Regions from separate parts of the Streptococcus zhangguiae genome, predicted to be linked through region 1. Evidence: predicted binding sites of a transcription regulator. Region 1 holds the regulator's gene; the other holds the start of a gene.
The links. Region 1 encodes HrcA, which represses chaperone genes, less so after heat shock. Its sites were predicted from a motif close to TTAGCACTCNNNNNNNNNGAGTGCTAA; they were not measured.
Positions count from the first base shown of each region.

Region 2: groES (co-chaperone GroES) is a predicted target of HrcA. The motif match lies at 6,168-6,194, and genes of this name have one in related genera.

Region 1 is NZ_CP072115.1:215,440-227,499, forward strand. It holds gene J5M87_RS01210 (MATE family efflux transporter) at 1-583, shown strand, start outside; gene J5M87_RS01215 (MerR family transcriptional regulator) at 1,034-1,897, opposite strand; gene J5M87_RS01220 (NAD(P)H-dependent amine dehydrogenase family protein) at 1,988-3,022, shown strand; gene J5M87_RS01225 (hypothetical protein) at 3,212-3,478, shown strand; gene J5M87_RS01230 (ACT domain-containing protein) at 3,502-3,768, shown strand; gene J5M87_RS01235 (PFL family protein) at 3,780-5,117, shown strand; gene J5M87_RS01240 (histidine phosphatase family protein) at 5,190-5,888, shown strand; gene J5M87_RS01245 (M15 family metallopeptidase) at 5,878-6,633, shown strand; gene J5M87_RS01250 (PadR family transcriptional regulator) at 7,056-7,388, shown strand; gene J5M87_RS01255 (hypothetical protein) at 7,369-7,812, shown strand; gene J5M87_RS01260 (DUF2812 domain-containing protein) at 7,814-8,347, shown strand; gene J5M87_RS01265 (hypothetical protein) at 8,344-8,544, shown strand; gene hrcA (heat-inducible transcriptional repressor HrcA) at 8,730-9,764, shown strand; gene grpE (nucleotide exchange factor GrpE) at 10,083-10,595, shown strand; gene dnaK (molecular chaperone DnaK) at 11,087-12,060, shown strand, end outside.
Region 2 is NZ_CP072115.1:113,698-125,757, reverse strand. It holds gene fusA (elongation factor G) at 1-1,392, opposite strand, end outside; gene rpsG (30S ribosomal protein S7) at 1,643-2,113, opposite strand; gene rpsL (30S ribosomal protein S12) at 2,132-2,545, opposite strand; gene J5M87_RS00795 (LLM class flavin-dependent oxidoreductase) at 2,746-3,795, opposite strand; gene groL (chaperonin GroEL) at 4,215-5,837, opposite strand; gene groES (co-chaperone GroES) at 5,854-6,138, opposite strand; gene J5M87_RS00780 (single-stranded DNA-binding protein) at 6,304-6,699, opposite strand; gene ytpR (YtpR family tRNA-binding protein) at 6,764-7,396, opposite strand; gene J5M87_RS00770 (thioredoxin family protein) at 7,400-7,720, opposite strand; gene J5M87_RS00765 (DUF4651 domain-containing protein) at 7,717-8,001, opposite strand; gene pepA (glutamyl aminopeptidase) at 8,053-9,126, shown strand; gene J5M87_RS00755 (bifunctional folylpolyglutamate synthase/dihydrofolate synthase) at 9,661-10,917, opposite strand; gene J5M87_RS00750 (folate family ECF transporter S component) at 10,978-11,532, opposite strand; THF riboswitch at 11,573-11,662, opposite strand; gene J5M87_RS00745 (ECF transporter S component) at 11,762-12,060, opposite strand, start outside.

The sequences.
Region 1 (12,060 bases):
GATGCGGGCAGGCGATGTTGTCATTATCGCCCTTGTTGTACGCTTTGGAACGCAGGCTGTCGCAGGGAATGCGATTGGCGAGGTACTCACCCAGTTCAATTATATGCCAGCCTTTGGGATTGCAACAGCGACCGTCCTTTTGGTAGCGCATAGCTTGGGTCAGGGAAATAGAGAGGAAATTAGCCAGATAGCAAGGAAAAGCTATTGGTTAACCCTTGGTTTCATGCTGCCCTTGGCGTTTCTGATTTACGCTTTTGGAACTCCCTTAACGCAGTTGTATACACAGGATAAGGAAGCAGTCGCTGCCAGTCTCTTGGTTATCCTCTTCTCGCTTTTAGGTACACCATTTACAATAGGAACTGTCATCTACACGGCGGTATGGCAGGGCTTAGGCAATGGCAAACTTCCTTTTTACGCGACAACGATTGGTATGTGGGGGATTCGAATTGGCACAGGCTACCTGCTTGGTGTGACCTTGGGTCTTGGCTTACCAGGTATCTGGGCTGGAACGCTTTTAGATAATGCCTTTCGCTGGCTATTTTTGAGCATACTGTATCATCGACAGAAGAAAAAAGAAGCCTGACAAACGGTCCGGTTTTTCTTGTTTTTGTAAAAATAGATTGATACAAAGGTTGATTGGCAGGGCTATTTGGTTGTTCAACTCAATATTTTCGGAAGATTTACGTTCTATAAGGAGTAAGATTAGAAAAGAATGAACGGTTCCCTGTCAAGTAGATAGTCAAATCATAAAAGATATTACACAACCTGATTCCTGAATTCCCAAGGAGTCAGGTTGTTTCATTTTGCTCGATAGCGCTGTGTGTTGTAAATTTGGAGATAGCTTTACTAACTGGCTGATAAAGCATTCATGAGTAAGGGACAATTTGAATGAATTCTAATTTCTCTTCTACTGATTTTGAGACTTCTTTTGGATATAGGAACACTCCCCATATAGTGTCTAGTGAATGTTTGTTTTTTCACTGTCTACTATACGGGGAGTGTATCAGAATATCTAATCTTATTTTTATAAATATTATTTAGGAAAATCACGACTTGCATCCATTTTTTTGACTGCAACCTGCATTTTGATGAACATATCGCGTTCTTGTTCTAACAAGTTTGGTTGTTCATGAATGACTTCACAGATGTAAGGGCCGACTGGAGTTAATTGTTTTGCTACTAGTGTTTTGAAAAAGTAGGGCAAGCGGTCAATTTCTTCCTCAAAGGAAGAACAATAGCTAACGGCATATGATCCAGCTGCTAGTGTCACTTCCTTGACCAGAGGAGATTGGAGATAGGGGTTGTGAAGGAGAGCAAATTGTGTAGAAATCCATTGCTGTTTCTTAAAATCCTTCGCTTGCATGAGTGAGCCGATCTTGCCAAAGTGTTCGTAAAAAGGATTTTGTAAGAAGATTTCCTGCTTTAAATAACGGAGATATAGTTCGTATTCTTCTTGATTCATCTGATAGATATTTTTAGGAAGCTCGAAGGTCCAAATCGTTCGTTTAGGCAAGATTTCTATCTCAAGTTCTTTACTGGTTTTTCGTTCGGTATAGAGTAGTACCCCTGAGCGAAAGGCATCAATCTCTGCAATCCGGTGTTCCAAGGCTTTCTTTTCTCGAATCAAGCCTTGATAGCGGTCTTCGATTAGCTGGTGAAGGTGAGGATTGCTTTTGTCTGACAGAATTGCTTTGATGTCTTCCAGTGAAAAATCAAGCTGCCGTAGGTATTGAATCGAGTCGACAATGGAAGATTGCTTGATATGATAGTAGCGGTAATTGGTTTCTGGATCAATATAATAGGGATGGAGCAAATCGATTTGGTCATAAAAGCGCAGGGTGCGGATAGAAATACTGTTTATTTTGGAAAATTCACCGATTCGTAAAATATTTTTCATATGTTTTAAAACTCTCTATTGACTCTCTAGTTACTAGAGACATTATACTATAATTGTGAAAAAAATAACAATAAAAAGGAGGAGTTCATAATGAGAACTTCAAAAGTACGCGCAGTCCAATACGGATGTGGTAAAATGTCCAAAGTTTTGTTCCGCTATTTGGTAGAGCATGGAGTAGAAATTGTTGGAGCAATTGATAATAATCCAGCAGTGGTTGGTCAAGATGTGGGTGATTTTGCAGAGCTAGGATATAAGACAGGGGTTATTATCTCAAATGATGCAGAAGCAGTATTTTCAAGCTGTGATGCAGATATTGCTATTGTCACTATCTTCTCATACATGCCTGAAATGTATAATTTTTATGAAACAGCGATTAAACATGGGGTGAATGTGATTTCAACCTGTGAGGAAGCAATTTATCCTTGGACAACTTCTCCATCAGAAACAAATCGTCTCGATAAATTGGCGAAAGAGCATGGTGTGACTATTATGGGATCTGGTATGCAGGATATTTACTGGATTAATATGCCATGTCTTATGATGGCAGGGATGAATAAAATCACTAAGATTAAAGGTGCTGTCAGCTATAACGTAGAAGATTACGGTTTAGCACTTGCTGAAGCACATGGTGCTGGCTACGATGTAGAACGATTTGAAAAAGAAATTGCTTCTGCTGAAAGTTTCCCTTCTTACATGTGGAATTCTGCAGAAGGTATCTGTGCGAAAATGAACTTGACCATCAAAGATATTTCCCAAAAGAGTGTACCATACATTCTTGATGAAGACATTTATTCTGAAACACTTGGCCGGACTATTCCAGCAGGAGAAGTAACAGGAATGTCAGCTGTTACAACTATTCATACGAACCAAGGTATTGAATTAGAAGTAGAATGTATCGGAAAAGTTTACCGTGAAGATGACGGAGATATGTGCGATTGGGAAATCTTTGGTGAACCTGATTTGATATTCTCTGTTAACAAACCAGATACAGTAGCGCATACTTGTGCAACTGTCGTAAACCGTATCCCAACTGTTATGGATGCACCAGCTGGATTTGTGACATGTGAAAAAGCACGTGATGTAGAGTATTTGACGTATCCAATGCACACCTATGTAGGCAAATAAGGTAGTAAACTGAATCTGTCGTATCTAGTGGCAAAAGAGAATTGTGGAGGGCTTGTTTCCTGTATATACGGGAGGCAGGTCTTCTTTCATTTTTTCCGAATATTTTTTAAAAAATATAGATGACGCTTAGGGCTTGGTTTACTTTTGTGGTACAATGGAAATCAGAAAGTAGAAGAAGCGAGGTAGAAGATGACTGCAACCCTATTTTTTGTGACAGAATGTCCAGATACAGCTCCGTTTGTGGCTGGTTTAAAAGAATTGGCATTCGACTATGAAGCTGTTGAGATTACGGCTAATTTGGCAAATTTTAAGCGTTTTATCCGTTTGCGAGACCAGCATCCAGCTTTTCAACAGGCAAAAGAAAATGGTTATGTGGGAATGCCAGCGTTGCAAATTGGAGAAGAGGTCTTTTTAGATCTTTCTGAGGTCAAAGACTTTTTGGGTCATTCATCATGAGATAAAAAGGAAAGAGGGCTAAGATGAAAGCGATTATTACAGTTGTTGGGAAAGATAGAACAGGTATTGTAGCGGGAGTTTCTGCTAAGATTGCGGAATTAGGATTGAATATTGATGATATTTCACAAACCGTTTTAGATGAATTTTTCACTATGATGGCAGTTGTTTCAAGCGATGAGAAAAAAGATTTTGCGGTCTTACGTCAGGAATTTGACACCTTTGGTGAGAGCTTGAATGTTAAAATTAACATTCAAAGCGCCGCAATTTTTGAAGCCATGTATAACATCTAAGAGGTAGCGGAATGGATATTAGACAAGTAACTGAAACCATTGCTATGATTGAGGAGCAGAATTTCGATATTCGGACCATCACGATGGGAATTTCGCTTCTGGATTGTATTGATACAGATATTGAGCAAGCTGCAGAGAAGATTTACGAAAAAATTACGACCAAGGCACGTGATTTGGTCGCGGTCGGTGATGAGATTGCAGCGGAATTAGGGATTCCTATTGTCAATAAACGGGTGAGTGTGACACCCATTGCTCTGGTTGGAGCAGCGACAGATGCGACGGATTATCTTCCCCTAGCCAAAGCGCTAGACCGAGCAGCCAAGGAAATCGGGGTTGATTTTATTGGTGGATTTTCTGCCTTGGTGCAAAAAGGCTATCAAAAAGGGGATGAAATCTTAATCAACTCAATTCCTCGTGCTTTAGCTGAAACAGATAAGGTCTGCTCGTCCGTCAATATCGGTTCAACTAAGACAGGAATCAATATGACAGCTATCCGTGATATGGGACGGATTATCAAGGAAACAGCGACTCTGTCTGAAATGGGAGCTGCAAAATTAGTTGTTTTTGCGAATGCAGTAGAAGATAATCCCTTCATGGCTGGAGCCTTTCATGGAGTTGGTGAAGCGGATGTGGTCATCAATGTTGGCGTATCAGGTCCTGGGGTAGTCAAGCGTGCTTTAGAAAAAGTTCGTGGAGAGAGCTTTGACGTTGTGGCTGAGACAGTTAAAAAGACAGCCTTTAAGATTACCCGTATTGGTCAATTGGTCGGTCAAATGGCGAGTGAACGTCTGGGTGTGAAGTTTGGGATTGTGGATTTAAGTCTTGCTCCAACCCCTGCTGTCGGTGATTCTGTAGCCCGTGTTTTAGAAGAAATGGGTCTTGAAACGGTTGGAACGCATGGGACGACAGCAGCGCTTGCTCTCCTCAATGACCAAGTGAAAAAGGGCGGTGTGATGGCCTGTAATCAAGTTGGTGGTCTGTCTGGTGCCTTTATTCCTGTTTCTGAAGATGAGGGGATGATTGCAGCTGTTCAATCTGGTTCGCTGAATTTGGAAAAATTAGAAGCGATGACAGCCATTTGTTCAGTTGGATTAGATATGATTGCCATTCCAGAAGAAACACCTGCAGAGACCATTGCTGCCATGATTGCGGATGAAGCAGCAATTGGGGTAATCAATCAGAAAACAACTGCTGTACGGATTATTCCAAAAGGCAAAGAAGGGGACCTGATTGAATTTGGTGGCCTATTAGGAACGGCTCCCGTTATGAAAGTCAATCAAGCTTCATCTGCTGATTTTATTGCGCGTGGTGGACAAATTCCAGCACCAATCCATAGCTTTAAAAATTAGAGAATAGGAAACGATTGTCTTAGACAGTCGTTTTTTGATATAATAGAATGAGGAAGACAAGGAGGAACAACAATGGCAGAAACTAGATTATATATTGCGCGCCATGGTAAGACCATGTTTAATACTATTGGTCGGGTGCAAGGCTGGTGTGATACTCCCTTGACGACAATAGGCGAAACGGGTATTCGCGAATTAGGTCTTGGTTTGAAGGAAGCTGGTTTAGAATTTAAGGTTGCCGTATCTAGTGATTTAGGTCGGACAGTTCAGACGATTACCATTGCTCAAAGAGAATTGGGCATTCTTGGTAAGATTCCTTACTATCAAGATAAACGCATTCGTGAATGGTGTTTTGGGAGCTTTGAAGGGATGTATGATGCAGAATTGTTTAGTGGTGTGCTGCCGCGCATTAGCGGAGTTGTCGATGCCAATACGATGACTTTCGAAGAAATTGCCAATGGGGTACATGAAGCTGACTCGGCCAATTGGTCTGAACCTTGGGAAGTGTTAAAAGAGCGTATTTTTAATGGCTTTGAACGTATTGCTAAAGACCTCGAAAAACAAGGTGGGGGTAATGCCTTGGTTGTTAGCCACGGTATGACGATTGCAACCTTGGTGAATCTATTAGAACCAGAACGTCCAACCAATCTAGCGCTAGATAATGGTTCGATAACTGTTTTGAGATACGAAAATGAACAATTTAGCATAGAAGCAGTAGGAGATATGTCGTATCGCCAGACTGGCGCTCGTCTATTGGAGGGGTATGAAAAATAAAAATCTTTTCGAAACAGCAGGAATCATGATATGCCTCCTTGTCATTTTAGCTGGTGTTATTTTCGTTTGGAAAATAGATACAGCAGCCTTCTTTCAAGGCGCAACACCGACCAGATCTTCATCAGCCACTTCAATATCAGCTGCTAGTAGCTCATCTCAAGCCCAAAAAGAAGATACCTTACCAAATGTTTCTCCAGATGATTGGGAATTAGTCTTGGTTAATCGCGACCACTTGTTAGAGACAGAGCCAGCCTCTTTAACGAGCATTGGGGATATTCAAGTAGATAGTCGAATTGCGGAAGCGACAAACCAGTTTTTAGTAGCTGCCCGAATGATTGTTCCAGAAGAAATCCTTATTTCGGGCTATAGAAGCAAGACAGAGCAAGAACAATTGTATAATGACAGAATTGCAGAAGCTGAAGCAAGCGGCTTATCGCAAGAAGAAGCAGAAAATCTTGTCAAAAATCAGGTGCAGCGACCTGGAGCCAGTGAACATCAAACAGGACTGGCTATCGATATGGGAGAAGCGGAAGGTCAGTTAGATGAAGTAGCAGAAAAAATCAAGGCCTTGGCTCCGCAATATGGGTTTGTACTGCGCTATCCTGAAGGAAAAAGCGAGATAACAGGGATTAAATTTGAAAGTTGGCACTTCCGCTATGTCGGTATTGACAGTGCTAAGTATATGGAAGAGCATCATCTTGTATTAGAAGAATATATTGCTTTATTAAAAGAAAAGAAACAGTAAAAGGTTGAGCAAAAAGTATCAAAACTGCTCATTTTTATAGTTTGATCAGCTTAACACAGTAGCTGTCTGGTTAGTAAAACGTTAATCAATCAACATTCTATTAAAAGAGGCTAGCGAACAGTTCTTCGCTAGCCCTATTTCCAAGCTTTCACCATTCTCAATTGCAAGGAGCGAGCTACGCTCGTTCTATTTCCAGTCTTCCACAATTCTCAATTGTGGAAGCTAGTCAACATGCGGGGTGGGAGTAAACGAATCCATTGGATTCGTTTAGCCCGAACCTAAAAATACAGGAGTGAGGATAATCGATTTCTATGAAATCACGATTGAGTCTCACTCCCTTATTTTTTTCTTGACAACTGCATCGAGGTGCGATATACTTATTGTATCGAGATTCGATATATCGAGCTACAAGGAGAAGCGAAATGGAAGAAAAACTAAGGCGAGTCTATCTTCCGATGACAGAGACTGCATTTTATATTTTATTTGCCTTACAGGAAGAGCGGCATGGTTATGACATTACCCAAAAGACCAAGGAATTAACGGGTGGACAAGTTGTGATTAGCCCAGGAACTATGTATGGCACACTTTCTAAGATGGAAAAGGACGGCCTGATTGCCTTTGTCCGCGAGGAGGAAAAGCGTAAGCTTTATCTGATAACGAAGTTAGGACGAGAGGTTCTAGCTATTGAGCTGGATCGGATTGAACGTCTTTATCGAAATAGTCGAGGTGAGAGATATGAAACAGCAGAGATTTAAGGCTTTTCAGCCGAATCAAATGGAAGAGTATTTGAAACAGATGCACCAGTCAGGTCAAGCCTTAAAAGAGGTTTTTCCCTGGTCTGGTAAAATGGTATTCTTTCCTTGTAAGTCTGAAGAAATGGTCTGTGGTGTGTCACCCTATGTTGTCTGGCGCAAGCCTGTAGCTGCGGTAGGCACTCCAGATGAAGCGCTCCTCTACAATGATCGTAGTAGCATATATGCTTATCAAAAGAGAATTGTGACGAATCGGATTTTATCCACTGCAATTTTGCCTTGGATTTCGTTGGCTAATAGCTCGATTTGGCGCATTGCGGAGTGGAAATGGCAGCAGTTTGCCTGGAATGGCATGATGTTGCTTATCTGGCTCAGTTTTGTAGCCTATCAACTGTGCACATTGTATCGCTTGAAAAAGGAGCTGTAAGATGAAAAAAGAATGGAAGTTGTTCTTCATTACAGATTTTGAAAAGGAAGAAGAGTACTTAACCGACATGCACCGTAAGGGTTGGAAGTTAAAAGAAGTACGCTTTCCCTGTCTATTCATTTTTGAAAAATGCCAACCGGAAGAAGTGGCCTATTGCCTTGATTTCAAGCCGAGATTGGGAGAGGATCAGGATGCCTATTACCAAATGTATGAGGACTATGGCTGGGAGAATCTCGGAACTTGCAATAATTTTGTCTATTTTCGCAAACCTATGACAGCAGTTGAAGAAGCAACTATTTATAGCGATCGTCAGAGCAAACTTGACATGATTGGACAAATCTTCAAGTGGCGGTTTTTGGCTGTCGTGCTAATCGGGCTAACTGTCTTTTGGCGGGTTTTTTATCCTCGAGATGAGAATACTTGGTCCTTATGGATGTGGAGAGTTTTGTCTCTTGCCTACCTTTTTGTCTTTTTCTATTGCGGGATTGGATTTTACAAATTGCAAAAGCGTTACGCTGAAAGGGGATTAAAATGAAAAAACAGTGTCCGAAAGTGGCAATTGCAGCCATACCTATTTTATGTATTAATTTTTTTCTCAATCTGCCTCGTTTACAGTTTGAGCAGGTGACGTTTCCTAAAATCGTGACGGATACGATTGTCCTGATTCACCCTGTTTTGATAGGGATTATCCTGTATCGCTTCTGGAAATGGAAGAACACAGAACAGGACTAGACAGGTAGTTGGTTAACTATGGCGCGTCTAGGTCTTTAGACTGATTTTTAGCACTCTTATCAAAAGAGTGCTAATTTTTTGTTTTTCTACCTTGACTTTAAGAATAATCGGTGTATAATAGAATCATGAGTTAGCACTCAGAGGATAAGAGTGCTAATGCTGGAATTCCGAATGGAGGTGAGGTTTTGGTAACAGAACGCCAACATGAAATTCTAAATTTGATCGTTGAAATCTTTACGAAAACGCACGAGCCAGTCGGATCGAAGGCCCTTCAAGATAGCATTGCCTCAAGTAGTGCGACCATTCGAAATGATATGGCGGCGTTGGAGAAAAAAGGGTTGCTTGAAAAAGCTCATACCTCGAGTGGTCGAATGCCTAGTGTAGAAGGCTTCAAATACTTTGTGGAGCATTCCCTAACCTTTGATAGTTTAGCTGAAGAAGATATGTATCAGGTTGTCAGGAGTTTTGATCAGGAATTTTTCCGACTGGATGACATTTTGCAGACAGCAGCGACCATCTTGTCGGATTTAACGTCCTGTACGGTGGCGGTGCTTGATGTTGAACCTAGTCAGCAGAAACTCACAGCGTTTGACATCGTCATTCTCAGTCAGCATGCAGCTTTGGCTGTGATGACCTTAGATGAGTCAAAAACGCTGACCAGACAATTTGCCATTCCTAAGAATTTTCTCCGTGAAGATTTAAGGGAAGTCAGAAATCTGGTCTTAGAACGATTGCTGGGGAAAACGGTACTAGATATTCATTACAAACTCAGGACCGAAATTCCGCAGATTATCCAACGGCATTTTGTCACGACAGATAATGTCTTGCATCTATTTGAACACATTTTCTCAGATCTTTTTACCGAGAATGTGGTGACGGCTGGAAAGATTCGCTTGCTTGATTTTGCGGATATTGGGGCTTACCAGTTTTTTGAATTTCCGCAAAAAGTAGCTCTTGAAATGCGAAGCAATCTAGCTGAAGCTGAAATGCAGAGTGTCAAGGTGGCAGACAGTCGAGAACCATCGCTTGCTCATCTGACCGTAGTGACAACCAAGTTTCTCATCCCTTATCGTGGATTCGGAATCTTAGCCGTCATCGGACCAATCAATGTGGATTACAACCGCATGATGAGCCTTATCAATCTCGTGAACCGAGTTCTCATGATGAAGTTAACCGACTTCTATCGATATCTAAGTAGCAACCATTACGAGGTGCATTAAGATACGAGGGCGTGAAAAAATCGAATGAAAAATAGGAAATACGACGAAGAAGCTGAGGCTTCTAGGAGTGTTTGTCTTTTTTCCGAGATTTTAGCCCGAGTTCAGTTTATTAAGATGTGAGAGCGTAAAAAGCCCAAAGTGAAAATAGGAAATCTGTCGCAGAGTCTTTGGACTCTAGAGAGATTTATCTTTTTCACAAAGGGCTTAGCTCGAACTCAGTTCTCCAAAACATGAGAGCGTTAAAAAGTAAGGACAATGCACAAAGATCTTAGAGAATAGTTGAAATGAATAAAAAGGAGGTTTCGTGTGACCGAAGAAATGAAAAAAGAAGAACAGCTTGAGGAAGTGGAAGGGACAGAAGAAGTTGTCCAAGAAGAAGCAACTCAAGAAAAGTCGGAATTAGAACTTGCGAATGAACGTGCTGAGGACTTTGAAAACAAGTATCTGCGTGCCGTAGCTGAAATGCAAAATATTCAACGCCGTAGCAGCGAAGAACGTCAAACCTTGCAACGCTATCGCAGTCAGGATTTAGCTAAGGCAATCTTGCCGTCGCTTGATAACCTAGAGCGTGCGCTAGCCGTAGAAGGTCTGACAGATGACGTGAAAAAAGGCCTTGAAATGGTTCAAGAAAGTCTGGTTCAAGCACTGAAAGACGAGGGGATTGAAGAAGTAGCAGCAGACGGGGCATTTGATCCTAACTTCCACATGGCTATCCAAACCATGCCAGCAGATGACGAACATCCAGCTGACACGATTGCACAAGTCTTCCAAAAAGGCTATAAACTGCATGAAAGGGTACTTCGCCCTGCTATGGTGGTGGTGTATAGCTAGTATAGGGGAATAAATGAGCAACAAGAATAAAAGAGTTTTAAAAATTTTATTGCTATTCTTAGCCTTATTTATTGTTAATATTTTGGTCTTTAAAATATTATTTATCATCGGATTTAATGTTGTAATGAGCGAAAGTAGTTATTTACTTCCCTCTTTATTTACAACAGCAGTCCTACTGTTAATAGCTAAAAAATCCAAATATAAATAAAAGAAATTGTTTATTATGACTATTTGTCCGAAATGACGATAAACTATGAAAATAAGAAATAAACTTGCTTTTTCGGGTGCGTCAACAATGAAGCGAACGAAGTGAGCCTTACCGATACTCTTTGTCGTGGCAAAAGTCACAAAACGCTAGCGTTTTGTGACTCGGAAATTTTGAGACTTTGGGCTCAAAATTTAGTTATGAGATTCCGAAGGAAGCTGCTAACGTCCGTGCCGCCTAAGAAGAGTATCAAACAAAGAAAAAATTATAAAAAGAGGAAAAATATATGTCTAAAATTATTGGTATTGACTTAGGAACTACAAACTCTGCAGTCGCTGTTCTTGAAGGAACAGAAAGTAAAATCATTGCAAACCCAGAAGGAAATCGTACAACTCCATCTGTTGTATCATTCAAAAATGGTGAAATCATCGTTGGTGATGCAGCAAAACGCCAAGCTGTAACAAATCCAGATACGATTATCTCCATCAAATCAAAAATGGGAACTGCTGAAAAAGTTGCTGCAAATGGGAAAGAATACACACCACAAGAAATCTCTGCGATGATTCTTCAATACTTGAAAGGCTATGCAGAAGAATATCTTGGTGAAAAAGTAACCAAAGCAGTTATTACAGTCCCAGCTTACTTCAACGATGCACAACGTCAAGCAACAAAAGACGCTGGTAAAATTGCAGGTCTTGAAGTAGAGCGTATCGTCAACGAGCCAACAGCAGCAGCTCTTGCTTACGGTCTTGATAAGACAGACAAAGAAGAAAAAATCTTGGTATTTGACCTTGGTGGAGGAACATTTGACGTTTCAATCCTTGAGTTAGGTGACGGTGTCTTTGATGTTCTTGCGACTGCTGGGGATAACAAACTTGGTGGAGATGACTTTGACCAAAAAATCATCGACCACATGGTTACAGAGTTCAAGAAAGAAAACGGCATTGACTTGTCAGCAGATAAAATGGCTGTGCAACGTTTGAAAGATGCGGCTGAAAAAGCTAAGAAAGACCTTTCAGGTGTCACTTCAACTCAAATCAGCTTGCCATTTATCACTGCAGGAGAAGCAGGACCTCTACACTTGGAAATGACCCTTACTCGTGCGAAATTCGATGATTTGACACGTGACCTTGTAGAACGCACAAAAGAGCCAGTTCGCCGTGCTTTGTCTGACGCAGGACTTTCTATCTCAGAAATTGATGAGGTTATCCTTGTAGGTGGTTCAACACGTATTCCAGCGGTTGTTGAAGCGGTGAAAGC
Region 2 (12,060 bases), 100 kb from region 1:
CATACGGTCAACAAGGACATCCAAGTGAAGTTCACCCATACCTGAGATAACTGTTTCACCAGTTTCAACGTTTGTTTCAACGCGGAATGTTGGATCTTCTTCAGCCAATTTAGAAAGGGCAACACCCATCTTGTCTTGGTCTGCTTTTGATTTTGGCTCAACCATCAATTGGATAACTGGTTCTGGAACGTTGATTGACTCAAGGATAACTTTTGCTTTTTCATCGGTCAATGAGTCACCAGTTGTTGTATCTTTCAAACCAACGGCAGCAGCAATATCTCCAGAGTAAACTGTTTCGATTTCTTGACGGCTGTTAGCGTGCATTTGAAGGATACGTCCGATACGCTCACGTTTTCCTTTAGAAGTATTCATTACGTATGAACCTGAGTTAAGGACACCTGAGTAAACACGGAAGAATGTCAATCGACCTACGAATGGGTCAGTCATAATCTTGAAGGCAAGGGCTGCAAATGGCTCTTCATCTGAAGCTGGACGCTCTTCTTCAGCATCTGTATCTGGGTTAATACCTTTGATTGCTGGAATATCAACTGGACTTGGAAGGTAGTCAATGACCGCATCAAGCATCAATTGAACACCTTTATTCTTGAAGGCAGATCCACACAATACTGGGAAGAATTCAACGTTAATAGTTGCTTTACGGATACCCGCTTTCAATTCTTCATTTGTGATTTCTTCACCTTCAAGGTATTTCATCATCAATTCTTCATCAGTTTCAGCAACTGCTTCAACCAATTTTTCACGGTATTCTTGTGCTTGCTCAAGGTATTCAGCTGGAATATCTTCTTCAAGAATATCTGTACCAAGGTCATTTGTATAGATTTCAGCTTTCATCTTGATTAAGTCAATGATTCCACGGAAATCATCTTCTGCACCGATTGGCAATTGGATTGGGTGAGCATTTGCTTGCAAGCGCTCATGAAGTGTGCTTACTGAGTAAAGGAAGTCTGCACCGATTTTATCCATTTTGTTAGCAAATACGATACGAGGAACTCCGTACTCAGTTGCTTGGCGCCAAACTGTTTCAGTTTGTGGCTCAACACCTGATTGTGAGTCAAGAACGGTTACCGCACCGTCCAATACACGAAGAGAACGTTGTACTTCGATGGTGAAGTCCACGTGTCCTGGTGTGTCGATGATGTTTACACGGTGGTTGTTCCATTGTGCAGTTGTCGCAGCAGATGTGATAGTGATACCACGTTCTTGCTCTTGCTCCATCCAGTCCATTTGTGAAGCACCTTCGTGTGTTTCACCGATTTTGTGGATTTTACCAGTATAGTAAAGAATACGCTCTGTTGTTGTTGTTTTACCGGCATCGACGTGGGCCATGATACCAATATTACGAGTTTTTTCTAGTGAAAATTCGCGTGCCATTATGTTCTCCTATTTTAGTTAAATTTAGTTACATCTTATTATAGCATATTTTAGAAAAGAACGGATAGGCAGGACCTACCCGTTCTCAAATGCTTTTTTGTAAAGTGGTAAAAAGATACTGCTGAGCAATTTTGCTAGTTGAGTTCGGACTAAAAATTTTGGAAAAAAGACAAATCTTCTTGAACGCTCAAGCGTTCTGCAAAGATTTTCTATTTTTCCTTGAACTTTCTTAACGTCCTCACATCTTAGATTACCAACGGAAGTGTGCAAATGCGCGGTTCGCTTCTGCCATACGGTGTGTATCTTCACGTTTCTTAACGGCTGCACCTGTGTTGTTTGCTGCATCCATGATTTCTTTTGCAAGGCGGTCAACCATTGTGTGTTCACCACGGTTACGTGCAATAGTTACCAACCAACGAAGTCCAAGAGTTGTACGACGTTCTGGACGAACTTCAACTGGGACTTGGTAGTTAGATCCACCGACACGGCGTGCACGTACTTCAAGTACAGGCATGATGTTTTCCATCGCTGTTTCAAATACTTCAAGTGCATCATTTCCAGTAGCTTCTTTGATTTGATCAAAGGCACCGTATACGATAGAAGCCGCTGTACCACGTTTTCCGTCAAGCATAACGCGGTTGATCAAACGTGTTACTAATTTTGAATTGTAAAGCGGATCTGGCAATACTTCGCGCTTAGGCGCTTGGTTTTTACGACTCATTTATCTATATCCCCTTTCTTACCCTTTTGGACGTTTTGTACCGTATTTAGAACGGCCTTGTTTACGATCTGTTACACCTGCAGTATCAAGTGCACCACGAACGATATGGTAACGTACCCCTGGAAGGTCTTTTACACGTCCACCACGAAGAAGCACCACGCTGTGCTCTTGCAAGTTGTGTCCGATACCTGGGATATAAGCAGTTACTTCAATCAAGTTGCTCAAACGTACACGAGCGAATTTACGAAGGGCTGAGTTAGGTTTTTTAGGTGTCATTGTTCCGACACGAGTCGCAACACCACGTTTTTGTGGTGAAGAAACGTTTGTTTGAACTTTTTTACGGCTGTTGTAACCAACGTTCAAAGCTGGTGATTTAGATTTTTCTACTTTAGACTTACGTGGTTTACGTACCAACTGGTTAATTGTAGGCATCTACATTCTCCTGTATAATTTTTTATTTTTGGTTGATAGAGCACTTGGTGACAGCCCCTATCTGTGTGTACTTTGCAACTATTTGTCAGCACGTCTCTGTACACTTTTGAGAGACCAAAAGTAAAAAGTACCGTCTATCATCATAACACAAACGATGCCCTGTGTCAACTATCTTTGCTGAAACATTTCTTGTTTAACAGCTATTTTCCTTTAGTGGCAAAATAGGCTCGAACCCTTGGTGCAACTTGTTCACCATAAAGCCGAATAGCTTTTAACGTATCCTCATGTGGCATAGACCCTACTGGAAGATGTAACATGAAACTATCCAGTCCTAATTCCTCTACCACTCGAATGATCTTATTTGCTACCGTATCAGGATCACCAACAAACAGCGCACCATCTTCACCGATACTCTTCAAGTAAGCATCATAGGTCAATTCTTTCCAGAACGGTCTGTCCTTACTAATCGCATCTACTAACTGCTTGGTCGGATAGAAATAGTCTTTCTCCGCCTGTTCCTTGTCCTCAGCAATCCAGCCCCAAGAATGCGCACCAACGGTCATCTTGGCTTCGTCATGCCCTTTCAAACGGCCTATTTTCCGATACATATCAACTAAGGATTTAAAATAACGAGGGTTGCCACCAATGATGGCGTAGACAATCGGCAATCCTAAAGTTGCAATTTTCTGCGTGGATTCAGGACTGCCTCCTGTTGCAATTTTGATGGGAAAATCTTCTTGCACCGCTCTTGGATAAACAGGTCTACTCTCCACACTTTGGGTATGTTGTCCCTGCCACTTCAGATGAATGTCATTTTTGATGGCCAGAAGCATTTCTAACTTTTCGTCAAATAAATCTTCGTAGTCCTTCAAATCATAGCCAAATAAAGGAAAGGATTCGATAAAGGAACCACGTCCTACCATGATTTCTGCTCGGCCATTTGATAAGGCATCAAGCGTCGCATACTGTTGATAGACCCGAACAGGGTCGTTTGAGGACAAAACCGTCACAGCACTAGACAAACGAATATGCTTGGTGTTAACCGCACCCGCAGCCAGCACAATCTCCGGTGCCGAGACCGCAAAATCCTCCCTGTGGTGCTCACCAATGGCATACACATCCAGTCCAACCTGGTCTGCTAGCTCAATCTCCTCCACCAAGTTCCGAATCCGTTCAGCGTGACTGACTGCTCGCCCTGTCTTTTCAAGCGGAGTTGTCTCTCCAAATGTAGAAATACCTAATTCAACCATCCTGTGTCTCCTTTTCTGTTGTTAAGAACATTTTATCACTAGTTAGTGAATGTTAAAAATAATTTGTTTCTGGTCATCTTTTCGAAATATAGTGGACTAAGAAAGGAATCGGACATGGTAAGGAGCCACAGATAGAACTGGCGTTAATTGAGGATTACTCCATAATCCCTATTTCCAACCTTCAACAGTCCACTGGACTATTGAAGCAAAGCGACTGAACGATGTCCCAACCTTTATTCAGTTCACTATACAAAGAAACACATCAACATATGTAAGATGAGCTAGGTAACGTGCGATTTTAGCAGGCCAAACATTGAAAATGATATTCAAAAAGACTTAAAATCATCCTCCGTTAAGAGAATGATTTTAAGTCTTTTGCTCGTTCAGAGATTTTTTGCCTAGTCTCTTTTTTAGCTTTACTACATCATACCGCCCATCATACTTGGATCCATTGCTGGAGCTGGAGCAGCCGGTTCTGGTTTGTTTGCAACAACTGCTTCTGTTGTCAAAATGAGACTTGCAACACTTGAAGCGTTTTGTAAAGCCGAACGCGTTACTTTGACTGGGTCAATAATTCCCGCTTCAATCATGTTGACCCACTCACCTGTCGCGGCATTAAAACCTGTCCCTGCTTCTGCATGTTTCAAGCGGTCAATTACAATTGATCCTTCAAAGCCTGCATTGAGCGCAATTTGACGAACTGGCTCTTCCAAAGCACGAAGAACAATGTTACGACCTGTTGCTTCATCGCCTTCAACCTCAAGGCCTGCAACTGCATCCATCACATTGACAAAGGCTGTTCCACCGCCGGCAACGATTCCTTCTTCAACAGCTGCACGAGTTGCATTAAGAGCATCTTCGATACGAAGTTTCATTTCTTTCAACTCCGTCTCTGTTGCAGCACCCACTTTAATAACTGCCACACCACCTGATAATTTCGCCAAGCGCTCTTGTAATTTTTCACGATCAAATTCAGATGTGGTTGTTTCAATCTGCGCTTTAATCACACCGATACGATTGGCAATCGCCGCTGCATCGCCTGCACCCTCTACAATGACTGTTGTATCTTTATCAACTGTTACTTTAGAAGCCTGACCAAGCGCTTCAATGGTTGCATCTTTTAATTCAAGTCCCAAATCATCTGTGATAACTGTGCCACCTGTCAAGATTGCAATATCTTCCAACATAGCCTTACGACGGTCTCCGAACCCTGGTGCTTTTACTGCAACAACATTAAAAGTTCCGCGAATCTTATTCAAAACAAGTGTTGGAAGAGCTTCTCCGTCTACATCATCTGCAATAATCAAAAGTGGGCGGCTCGTTTGGAGAATACTCTCTAATAGTGGCAAGATTTCTTGAATGTTTGAAATCTTTTTATCTGTGATTAAGATATAAGGATTATCAAGGTCTGCCACCATTTTTTCATTATCTGTCACCATATATTGAGACAAATAACCACGGTCAAATTGCATACCTTCTACAACATCTAGTTCCGTTTCCATCCCTTTGGACTCTTCAATTGTAATGACACCATCTTTGCCAACTTTTTCCATCGCTTCGCTGATATATTCACCAACTTTTGTACTACGAGAAGATACAGCTGCAACTTGAGCAATTGCTTCTTTATTTGCAACTGGGACAGAGTTCGCTTTAAGAGCTTCTACGGCTGCCCGTACTGCTGCTTCAATTCCACGACGAATACCGATCGGGTTAGCTCCCGCAGTGACATTTTTAATTCCTTCGCGGACAATTGCCTGAGTCAATACAGTTGCTGTCGTTGTTCCATCACCTGCAATATCATTGGTTTTAGAAGCAACTTCTGAAACGAGTTTTGCCCCCATATTTTCAAAGTGGTCTTCCAATTCGATTTCCTTCGCAATAGTGACCCCATCATTCGTGATAAGAGGTGAGCCAAACGCTTTTTCAAGTACCACATTACGACCTTTTGGACCTAAGGTCACCTTTACGGTATCTGCTAAAATATCAACCCCGCGTACCATACTACTACGTGCATCTGATGAAAATTTAATTTCCTTTGCCATTTCTTTTCCTCCGTCCTTATTCTACTACTGCAAGAATGTCTGCTTCTCGAACGAGCAATACCTTCTCATCACCATGTTTTACTTCAATACCTGCATGGTTTTCAAGTAAAACGGTATCGCCAGATTTTACACTCGGTGATACCAATTCCCCAGTCAAGGTACGGATTCCCTCACCAACAGCGAGTACCTTTGCTGTTTTTGTCGTTTCGTGTGCATGTCCAGCAAGAACAAAACCACCTACTGTTTGCTCTTCTTGCTCTTCTAGTTTTACGACCACTCGGTCATTTAATGGCTTAAGCATAGCATACCTCCAAGAATGTCATTCTATTTTTAGCACTCCTTATACCCGAGTGCTAATCTCTGTTCTTATTATATCATTTGGTCAAAAATAGTCAAGAGAATTTCCTTGCCCTATCAGAAATCAGACCATAGACCGACTTTCTAATCATTCACAGATACGGTTGAATTAGAAAGGCAATTCCTCTTCTTCCAAGACTAAATCCGCCAAATCTTCTCCAGTAGCATTCTCACGCATGGCACGCTGAGCACGACTTTCTAGTAATTGAAAGGATTGTCCAAGAACTTCTGTCGCATATTGAGTTTGACCATTTTTCTCGTATGTACGAGTGCGGAGTTCGCCATCTATTGACATCAAGCTACCTTTTCCCGCATAAGAAACAAGGGTTTCAGCCAATTTTCCCCAAAAAATAACTGTTATAAAATCTGCAGGGCGCTCTCCATCTTCTGTCTTAAATCTTCGATTGACTGCCACTGTTATTCGCGTAACATGTTTTCCATTTGCAGTTTGTTGTAGCTCTGGCTGTGCCGTTAAACGGCCAATAATAATCACTTTATTATACATCTTTTATCCTCCTACTTATCTATTCGAAAAAAGATGCAAAAAAAGTTAGCTCAAGCCAACTTTTTTAATTATTATCCTTCCAATGTCTTGCAGGGTCAAATGGCGTTCCTGCTACTTCACTTGAATCTAGCTCAATTACACCACGTTTCTGTGGGGCATTTGGAAGTTGCAATTCACGTGGGCTACACATCATCCCAAAGCTTTTTGCACCACGTAATTCTCCTGGGAAAATTAGACTGCCATTTGGCATCATCGCACCAGGCAAGGCAACAATCGTTTTCAAACCAAGGGCAGCATTCGGCGCTCCTGCGACAATTTGAACTGTTTTTTCTTCCCCTATTTTAACTTGACAGATATTCAAGTGGTCACTATCTGGATGAGCAACCAATTCCACAATTTCACCAACGACAAATTTGGACTCCTTATCATTGACCAACGATTCTGCGAAGCCTTCTTTTTGTAATTCTTGATTGAGAACAGCTACATCTTCATCCGTTAAAAAAACTTGACCACGGCCTGAAATTGTCAACAAGCTAGAGACTTGAAAAATATTCCACGCTACAGTTTCTTGAGTGTCTATCAGAAAGACACGCGCAACATTTCCTTTACGTTCAACAGCCACTTGGTCATTCTTACTATCTGCCACAATAACCATTAAGACATCACCAACATGTTCTTTATTATAGGTAAAAATCATTTCTTATCCTCTCACATTCGCTAAAAAATCATTGATTTCCTGCTTGGTTTTCCGGTCTCGATTGACAAAGCGGGCTATTTCCTTGCCATTTTCCAAAACAACTAAACTGGGAATCCCAAAAACATTCCACTGCTGGGCTACTTCTATATACTCATCTCTGTCCACCAAGACAAATTGAAAGTCTGGATTTTCAGCCTCAATCTCTGGTAAAAACGGCTTAATAAAGCGACAATCACCACACCAATCGGCAGAAAAGAACAAGACTTGTTTTCCTTCTTGCTCGACAAGACCAGCCAATTCCTCAAGACTCTTTGGAACAATCATATCAATTCCTCCTCATACCAAATCACACCTGCTTCATTTTCAAACAGATAGACTGTTTCATCTTCCATGACAACACCACCCACTAAACGGCGCTTATTTGATTCTACCTCGTTGATAAATACAGTTGCAATTTCTCCATATTCTGCAAAAAATGTACGCACTTGCTGGAGAGCTTTCGCTTTTTTTCGTTCTTCATACATGGTCATCGAAAATCGCGTGCTAGCTGCGAGAATACCCGCTCCAACTACACCTGCTAGCAAGGCTGCTTTTTTCTTGTTCATATCCAACATTTTACCACAATTCGTGATAAAATAATAGACAGGAGGATCATTATGTCACATTCTATTTTATTTGAAAAAATCAAAGAAGTTACCGAATTACAAGGTATTGCTGGATTCGAACACGAAGTTCGCAATCACATGCGCCAGAAAATCACCCCACACGTTGATCGTATTGAAACAGATGGATTGGGAGGGATTTTCGGAATCAAGGAGACAACCGAAGAAAACGCTCCCCGTATTCTTGTAGCTGCCCACATGGATGAAGTTGGTTTTATGATTAGTCATATCCAGGCAGACGGAACATTCCGAGCAGTAGAAATTGGCGGTTGGAATCCACTTGTCGTCTCTAGCCAGGCCTTTACACTACACCTGCAAGACGGTCGAAAAATTCCTGTTATTTCTGGATCTATGCCTCCCCACCTTTCCCGTGGTACGAATGGTAGCGCTGGACTTCCTGCTATAAAAGATATCATCTTCGATGCAGGATTTAGTTCAAAAGAAGAAGCAGAAACATTTGGCGTACGTCCTGGTGACATTCTCGTTCCGAAAAATGAGACCATTTTAACTGCAAATGGCCAAAACATCATTTCCAAGTCTTGGGATAATCGTTTTGGGGTGCTAATGGTAACAGAATTGCTCGAAAGCCTATCAGGTGTCACTCTCCCAAATCACTTGATTGCTGGCGCCAATGTCCAAGAAGAAGTTGGCTTACGTGGTGCATACGGATCTACAAACAAATTTAACCCTGACATCTTCCTCGCTGTGGATTGTTCCCCTGCAGGTGATATTTTTGGAGAACAGGGCAAAATTGGTGACGGTACCCTCTTGCGATTCTATGATCCAGGTCACATCATGCTCAAAAATATGAAGGACTTCCTTCTCACAACCGCAGAAGAAGCCGGTATTAAATTCCAATATTATTGCGCAAAAGGGGGTACGGATGCAGGAGCTGCCCATAAGCAACTACACGGTATTCCGTCTACTACAATTGGTGTTTGCGCTCGGTATATCCATTCACATCAAACTCTTTATAATATGGATGATTTCATACAGGCTCAAGCCTTTCTACAAACTATCGTGAAAAAGCTAGACCGTTCAACAGTTGATTTAATCAAACAATACTAAAATGAACAAGGTAGGATTTGAATCCTACCTCTATTATTATAATTAACAAAATAGAGCGACAAAGTAGTTATACTCAATTAAAATCAAAGTTAGCATTTGGGGATGCTTTCTTAAATAGTGCGGGCGCAAGCAACCTCCCTTGGAGTTTCAATTGCTTATTTTTGAGCCTAAAGTCTCAAAAATGCCGTGACTAGCAACTACTTTACTGTTGCTAGTCATCCCACTATTTCGAATGCATCGTCTTTGGCTCACTTCGTTCGCCCCATTTTCTTAATGAGTAGATAGTTATAAGACGAGATAGCTATTCTTGAAGTTTAGTGAGTATTATTGACCATGATATTCGTTTTTTAGCCCCCCAAAAAAATCATCTAATCAACGCCACACGAAAGATGAGCTATGGTGGATTGAGAAAGAAATAGGACAAGGCAAGGAGCTACAGATAAAACTAGCGTTCATCAAAGCGACTTAACGATGTCCTAACCTTTATTCAATTCACTATACAAGGCTACTGAGACACTTATTGAATAACCAGTCCTATTCCCATTCCTCCAAGATGTACTTTCTCACACCACTGATAAAGTAAAGAGACCCTGTTATCACGTATAGACTATTTGAAGCAGAACGATCAACTGTCTCTAACCACTCTGTAAAAGAAGGCACCCTAGGATAATCCTTGGGATACGCTTCAAAAGGCACTGCCCTGTCATCAGAAAAACTTGTTACGGTCACATCTCCCATATTCTCTAATTGTTTCAACATGGTATCAACTGGTTTCGTATTGATTGCCGCAAATAAAAAATGAATCACATGAGTTGGATACTGCTCTTGTAGAAACTGACACAAAGCAGCTACACCTTCATTGTTATGCGCTCCATCTATCACAAGATTGTCGCGCAAAAATTCAATCCGTCCTGGCCATCTCGCTTCTGAAAGTCCTCGGCGAATAGCTGTTTCATCTATTTTCGGAAAGTTTGCTTGTAACAATTCTGCTGTCTGAATTGCCAAAGCTGCATTAGCATATTGATGCTGACCATGCATACAGATGTGTAAACTCTCCAACTGCGAATTGTCTGAAAGATAGTCAAAGCCCGTTGCAGACGACTTCACTTGAAACTCTCTTCCTAAGGCATAGGTTACACCTTGTAATTGTCTCGCTCTTTCCTCAAAAACCGTGCAAACATCTGAACGGTCACTAGCATAGATTAACGGAACTCGCTCTTTCAGAACTCCTACTTTTTGCTCTGCAATTTCTTGATGCGTTTCGCCTAGAAAGCTCTGATGATCCAAGCCTATGGAAGGACAAACGACCGCTAGTGGCCTCAAGACATTGGTCGCATCTAAAAGTCCGCCCATTCCCGCTTCAACTAACACAATATCTACCGGCTGATAGTTAGCTATATAAATGAAAAAAACAACAACCAACAGTTCAAACTCCGAGGCTTCACCAAATACTGTTTCATTTGGTAAGCGCCTAGCAAGCGGTAGTAAGTCTGATACAATCTGCGCAAAGTCATCTTCAGAAATCATCTTCTCTTGGGAAACCAATTGCTCGCGGTAATCCAAAATGGATGGCGAGGTAAAGCGCCCTACCCGATAACCAGCTGCAATCAGAATGGATTGTAAGGCATTTAAGGTAGAACCTTTGCCATTTGTTCCTACAAAATGAACTGCTGGAGTCTTTTGCTCTGGATGCCCCAATTGTCCGAGTAACCACTTGACACGTTCCACACCATTTTTTAGTTCAACCTTTGGCTGAGATAGCAACCAAACAAGCGCTTCTTGATAATTCATTGCTTTCCTTTCTTTCTATAAAAATAAGCAACAATGGGATGAATTGTTGCCTACTTTTTCTTATCTTGGTAATCCCATTAGTTTACGAATCTCTGGAATCCGTTGCAACTGCGGCATAATCAGCATCGTTACCACAATACGCATAGGAATCTCAACAACAGCCTTTGTCACACGTGAGCTATATAGGACAATCCATGGTGTTTTAAAATGATAATGTAGCACAACCGGTGTCATCACAAAAGAGGTTACCAGTAAAATGAGACAGACAACCATAGCTACATAAAGCCAGTCTTTTTTCTCTGCTATATTCAATTTCTTGCGGTAGAAAAAGAGACCATATAAAAATCCAGATACTACTTCAATCACCGTAAAACCTAAAATAAAGGTTTGTCCACTCATTAAGACGGCAATCGGATCAATAATCAGTGCCACAAGAGCTGACCAAATAGGTCCTGCAATCGCCCCTAGAATTGTATTGGTCAAAAATGTAAACTGGAGTTGCAAAGTATTGGAAAAACGAATAGAAAAGACATTTTCTACAATAATTCCCAAGGCTGATACAACTGCAATGGCAGCAAGTAACTGCACCGATAATTTCGGTATTTTCTTTTCCATAAGGAAGCTCCTTTTTAACATTAGAGCTGTCGTTATTCTCGACAGCGGATGCAATGGTTTACCGCGCTTTCGCTTCGTTGTATGGCGACATCCCATCCATACACACTTAACGCAAACCACCTACTCTGCGCAAATTACTTTGCCCCTTCATTCTACCATATCCATAACATTTTTACTAGAATATTTTCTAGTAAAATTATTATTTTTGTAAGCGTTATTACACCTGTTTTTACAGACGAATGATTCGTTTTAAAATAGGATACAGGAGTGGAACCGCAACAACGGTTACCAAGGCTGTTCCAATTGTTCCACTAATTTTAACAACAGCTCCTCCTATAGCTACTTGTAGCTGAAGACCCCCTATCACACTATTTATCAGTGTATATTTGACCAAATTACTAACGATTTTTGTCATCGCTGCAACAACGCCAACAAGGATAATATGATGTGTGGCATCATTTGAGTGCATGATTTTTTCAAATACTAAATGAAGTACGAAGCAAACAATAAGAGATTCCAATATTGTCA